Regions from separate parts of the Sporosarcina sp. FA15 genome, predicted to be linked through region 1. Evidence: riboswitches for the same ligand, from Rfam matches in the RefSeq annotation. Region 1 holds a riboswitch; the other holds the start of a gene.
What was found. A riboswitch is a leader RNA that binds a small molecule or an ion and turns the genes downstream of it on or off. The one in region 1 is predicted to bind lysine.
Positions count from the first base shown of each region.

Region 2: another riboswitch for lysine. It lies ahead of dapA (4-hydroxy-tetrahydrodipicolinate synthase); the one in region 1 lies ahead of ACP8HG_RS02975 (aspartate kinase).

Region 1 is NZ_CP188818.1:612,808-616,000, reverse strand. Features, by position in the region: gene ACP8HG_RS02975 (aspartate kinase) at 355-1,572, opposite strand; lysine riboswitch at 1,664-1,843, opposite strand; gene uvrC (excinuclease ABC subunit UvrC) at 1,893-3,193, opposite strand, start outside.
Region 2 is NZ_CP188818.1:4,231,636-4,234,828, reverse strand. Features, by position in the region: gene ACP8HG_RS20110 (M48 family metallopeptidase) at 18-671, opposite strand; lysine riboswitch at 1,269-1,446, shown strand; gene dapA (4-hydroxy-tetrahydrodipicolinate synthase) at 1,569-2,453, shown strand; gene ACP8HG_RS20100 (DUF4256 domain-containing protein) at 2,559-3,125, opposite strand.

The DNA of each region.
Region 1 (3,193 bases):
ATAACCAGTAAATTACTGCTTATTTTCATGATGAAACACCCTATGTATAGTTACCGTTGGGTTGCACCTCTCGCAGTTTTCTCGTTAATCGCATGAGGGGTTTTTGGGAACGAATGAATAAGCACTTTCCAATCCATAATAGAGCAGCCAAAGATGGAATTTTGGCTGCTGAATCCATCTATATAGCATTCCCTTTTTGATTTTAAGGAAGTGTCACTTTCTATATGGAATTGCACTGTAACTTGTATAGTCTTAGCTAAAATTTGCAAGGAAGGCTTTATTAAAAGTGATAGAGTGCCCTTTGTCTTCAGGCACTTGCAATAAAATGGTTAACCAATAGACAAAAAAATTATTTCAGTCGTTGTCTAACCCGAATTGTTTATGAAGCGCCGCTACCGCTATTTCCATATCGGATTCTGGAATGACAACGGATACCTTGATTTCAGACGTACTAACCATTTTCACAGGAACTGAAGCACTACGGAGTATCTCAAACATTTGAGCAGCGACTCCTGGGTTGGATACCATTCCACTTCCAACGATTGAAACTTTCGCAAGACCCACTTCAAAGTCGGCTCTGTTGTAACCAAGAGCTTCTTTTTCCGTCTCCAAAACATTAATAGCTTCTGCAAAATCCTCTTTCTTAATGGAAAATGACACAGACGGCTGTACGCCTTCCATAATTGTCTGGACGATAATATCGACGTTAACATGGTGATCCGCAAGTGCAGTGAATATATTCGCAAGCGAGCTATTGTATGGAACGTCATACATAACTGTAATCCGAATGATATCTCTTTCAAAGGCGATGCCCCGAACAATTAAATTGTTTTCCAAATCAATTTCCTCCTTGATAATCGTTCCTTCACCTTCCATATGTGCAGGTCTGACCCGAAGCGGCATTTGATGGTTCTTGGCAAACTCAACCGCTCTTGGGTGAAGTACTCCTGCTCCTAAATTGGCGATTTCAAGCATTTCATCATATGATATTTCCTCAAGTTTCTTCGCTTGTCCAATTAATCTTGGATCTGTCGTAAATACCCCTTCAACATCTGTGTAAATATCACAGATAGCTGCATCTATTGCAATCGCAATCGCCACAGCACTTGTATCAGATCCCCCGCGACCAAGTGTTGTCAACTCACCTGAGCTGTCAGCACCTTGAAAGCCGGTAATCACTGCAACAGCACCCGATTCAAGCGTCGATACAACCTTATCTGCATGGACTTGCTCGATTCGCGCATTGCCGTGAACTGACTCTGTCGTTACACCCGCTTGCCACCCTGTATATGAGCGAGCCTCCAAACCTTGTGCCGCAATTGCCATCGCTAAAAGGGATGCTGTTACTTGCTCACCTGTCGCAAGTAGCATATCAAGTTCGCGGCGGCCCGCTTTCGGATTAACTTCCACGGCGAGCTTTAGAAGATCATCCGTTGTTTTCCCCATTGCAGAGACGATAACCGCAACTTGATTCCCCCGACTTACTTCACCTTGTACAAGCTTTGCAGCGCGTGCAATCCTCTCGGGGTTCGCAACTGATGTGCCACCAAATTTCATTACAATTCGTTCCATAATTATTCCCTCCAATTTCCCCCTGAACGCAAAAACGGCCCTCATAAGTATGAGAGCCGGTCCGATTGGAGCGCTCGCCGAAGAGCCGCCCCGTTCAGATAGCTCTCCAGGTATTTTTATACCTGACAGACTTCCATTTATTCAATGGAAATCCAGCAGGACAATCGTGACAGCCGATTGGTCCGCTTCGGCGAATACTCCTTTCAATCCCGTTCATCAGGCTGCCGCCTTCCGGAGATTTACTATTGGTATCCGCACCTCTATCTTCACTACATATGCAATTTTTTAGTGAAAAAACTCAGTGCGTTCACTCTATCACATTACTTCTCTTCTCGCAATGCCTCTTCACGGAAATACGTTTCCACTGATTCCGCAACCACCTTCGGCAAGCCCGCTTGTTGCAGCTCTTCAACGGATGCTTCACGAATCTTTTTCATAGATTCAAAGTGTTTAAGTAATAATGTTTTCCGTTTCGGTCCGACGCCTGGTAATCCATCGAGCGCTGATGTCAATGAATTAGTTTCGCGCCGTTGCCTGTGGAAAGTAATTGCAAACCTGTGCACCTCGTCTTGAATTCGCTGTAACAAGTAAAACGCTTCACTCGTTCTCTTTAGCGGGATCATTTCAATCGGATTGCCATAGAGAAGTTGCGCCGTCTGGTGTTTATCGTCCTTCGCAAGTCCAGCAATTGGAATCGACAAGTTCAACTCATCTTCAATGATTTCCCTGGCCGCTTCCATATGACCTTTACCACCATCTATAACGATTAGGTCAGGTAATGGCAAATCATCCTTTAGCACACGGATATAACGCCGCCTTACAACCTCACGCATCGCCGCGTAGTCATCGTGTGCAGCTGCAGTCTTCGTCTTATACTTTCGGTAGTCTTTACGGTTCGGTTTCCCATCAAGGAATGACACCATTGCAGAGACGGCATCTGAACCGTACATATGTGAATTATCAAATGCCTCAATACGGTACGGTATGGTGATATTCATCGCCTTGCCAAGTTCTTCACATGCGCCAATTGTACGAAGTTCTTGTCGTTCAATAAGTTGGAACTTTTCTTTCAATGATATCTCGGCATTCTTGATGGCTAGATGGACGAGATCTTTCTTTTTACCGCGCTGCGGAATGAAGACATTGACATCTAGAAGTTGACGGACGATTTCACTATCCATTCCCTGAGGCAACAAGATTTCTTTCGGGATTAAATGTTGGGACTTACCGTAAAATTGTCCGATGAACGTTAGCAGTTCTTCTTCCGGTTCTTGATAAACCGGGAATAGCGATACATCCCGTTCAATTAGCTTTCCCTGACGGACGAAAAAGACTTGAACACACATCCATCCATTGTCCACAGCAAATCCGAAGACATCACGATCAGTGAAATCACTCATCGTCATCGCCTGTTTTTCCATAATCGCTTCAATATTAACAATCTGATCGCGGTATTCTTTCGCGCGCTCAAACTCCAAATTCTCCGCAGCTGCAGCCATTTTTTCCGTCAATTCTTTTTTCACACTTTTATAGCCGCCATTCAAAAAGCGGGTAATATCATCAACCATTTCCTTGTACGTTTCCAATTCCACTTCATTGACACAAGGGGCGAGGCACTGGC
Region 2 (3,193 bases), 1.0 Mb from region 1:
AAATGTGGACGTGTTTATTAAAGTGACATTGAATACCCATGCCTCGCCAAATACTCTTCCTTCTCTTTATAATCCGGCATAATACTTCCGACACGTCTCCAAAATGAGCGATCATGATTCATATGAAGTATATGACAAAGTTCATGGATTATCACATAATCGATGACTTCAACCGGAGCCATAGCTAGACGATAATTAAAAGTTAGCTTTTTATCCGAACTACAACTACCCCACTTGGCTCTAGACTCTACTATTTCGATGATTTTAGGCTTTACTTTTAGTTGTTTTTGATATATTTTTATCCGTTCTTCTATAATCGTCCTACAGCTGGCGATATAGAACTTCTTGAGATTTCTTTTAAGTACCTCTTCATTTAACTCACTACTATCTATTAACTCATGAAGAAAACGGTCTTTCCCAAGGTATAAAAACTTCCCTTGAGCGTGATACTCTCTTGCCTTAGGGGCTTCTCGAGCTACTTCAATTTCATGTATTTTCTCTAGTATCCTTTTCCCTTTGCTCTCAATGGCACTGACAATCATTTCTTTACTTGTGTCATTTGGAGCTTTAACAGTTATGAAACCAAACGAATCTATCTGAATGGCTAGCTTCTTCCTATTTCCATACTGAACATTAAATTCTATAATTTCATTTTCAATTTCAACCTTCATAACAAGCATCACCTTTATACATTTATTCTCAACCCTTGTTTATTAACTGATCCACTATTGTCTTTCTATTCTTAGCCACAATCCATCGATTCACTTCCTGATACATTCATCTTAGTGTGTATTAACCATTCTGGCAACAAACGCTCCGTAGAGTAATACAGGCGCTACATGTACAACTGCTTTTTGGGACGAAAGAATAGTGGGACTTCTTATCTGAATATAATCCGCCAAAGATATAATTTTGGCGGCTGAAACTTTCTTTATGATTTTCTCTATTTTAATAGTAAAGAAGTGTCACTTTCTATTAGGCATCACATGATTAGATGCATAGTCTTTCTTAAAAGTAAGCAAGAAGCACATTATACAACGTGCAAGAGTGCCGGAAATAGTCCAGTGAAAATGAAGGTCATCAAGCCCTTCTCACTAGTACTTTATTCAAATAAATGGGTCATCAACAGACGAAATAACATTTAAAAGAATATCAAGTCCCCATTAAATTCAGAACCTTTCTAGAACTCGGCACCTTTCCCTTGCAATTGCGTTAGAATAGAGGTAAGGTTTGTCTAATTAGAAATTCACTTATTTCAAAAATTTTGAAGTAAGGATAGAGGCGCAAAGACCATCAGTACACACGTGGAGGATGATGAGATCCTGTGACATTTGTGGAAAGGGGAATTTGCCGAAGTGGAGAGAATCTCATTTTCTTGAAGCTGGTTCTGTGTTGAATAAACACAGAATTGTCATATAGGAAACTATATGGAGGGCTATCTTATGCAAAGAAATAATTTATTATTTCTACTGCAACAACGAGCCCTTGTTGTTGCTTTTTTGCGTTCATTCACTAACTGCCCTTCTTCCTCTATTTTTTTAAAATAAATTATAGGATGTGGAGAAATAATGAATTTCGGACAAGTATTAACTGCTATGGTGACTCCTTTTGATGAAAATGGTGAAATTGATTTTCAAGCTACAAAAAACTTAATTAATTATTTAATTGCTAATGGAACAGATGGCTTAGTGGTATCTGGTACAACAGGAGAGTCTCCGACGTTAACAGAAGAAGAAAAGGTCAAATTATTCAAGTTTACAGTGGACGTTGTGAATGGCAGAGTTCCGGTGATTGCTGGTACAGGCTCGAACAACACAAAAGGATCAATTGAACTAACAATACTTGCAGAAGATGTAGGTGTCGATGGTATTATGCTCGTTGCGCCATACTATAACAACCCATCTCAAGAAGGATTATATCAACACTTTAAGACAATTTCGGAGGTCACATCTTTACCGATTATACTTTATAATGTTCCCGGACGCAGTGTTGTCAACATATCTGCTGAAACAGTCATTCGCCTTTCAAAAATACCTAATATCGTTTCTATTAAAGAGGCAAGCGGTGATTTAGATGCGATGGTCGAAATTATTACTCATACACCTGAAGATTTTTCATTGTATAGCGGTGATGATGGTTTAACAATTCCAGTGTTATCAATTGGTGGAACAGGTGTTATTTCTGTAGCATCCCATGTTATAGGAAATGAAATGCAAACGATGGTTGAACATTTCAAAAGCGGCAATATTCAAGAGGCCGCTAAGGATCATCGTAGACTACTACCTATAATGAAAGCACTTTTTGCTGCTCCAAATCCATCACCTGTAAAAGCAGCTTTGAATTTAAAAGGAATCCCTGTCGGTGGTGTCCGCTTACCTATGATTCCTTTAAACGATGAACAACTAAGTTCACTACAACAAGCACTAAATATCCATGAAAAAGTAATTTTTTAATAAACCATTGTGACAGGTACCAGGTTCTAAAACAATTCACAAATCAATAAGAACCTGGCACCCCTCACTCTATCTCATCGTCTATAAGCTTAGTGGGTGCAAAATTTAGACCCTCAGCGAGCCACGGAACCCCCTGGCAGCATAGTAGGATTCTGCTCCATTGTGATACACAAAGACAGTGTCGTAGCGCCAATCACAAAAGATAGCCCCTCCGAGTTTTCTAATATTGGCAGGTGTTTGCACCCAACTCGATGTTTTCATATCGAACTTTCCAAGTTCCTGCAACTCCCGGTATTGTTCTTCCGTTAAAAGCTCAATGCCCATGTCGGAAGCCATATCAAGAGCATTATTTTCTGGTTTATGCTTTTTTCTTGACTCCAACGCTTCTAGGTCGTAACAAACACTTCTACGGCCTTTAGGGCTTTCTATTGAACAGTCATAAAAAATATATTCGCCCGACTTTTTATCATGACCAACAACATCCGGTTCACCACCGGTTATTTCCAACTCATTAAGCGACCATAGTTTTTCAGTATTCGCTTCCAACTTCGCTTGGACTTTACTCCATTCAAGTTCTTTATGGCGATTCATGTTTTTCTCAAAACGAGCTTTCAATATTTCGAGTAATTCTTCACGTTGTTCTAGTGACAACTCCTTGTTTCTCTTTGTCATACTAGTTTCCTCCCCTATTTTTTTATTATGTATAGAATACTCTTAATTTTTATTACGAGCTACCTTAA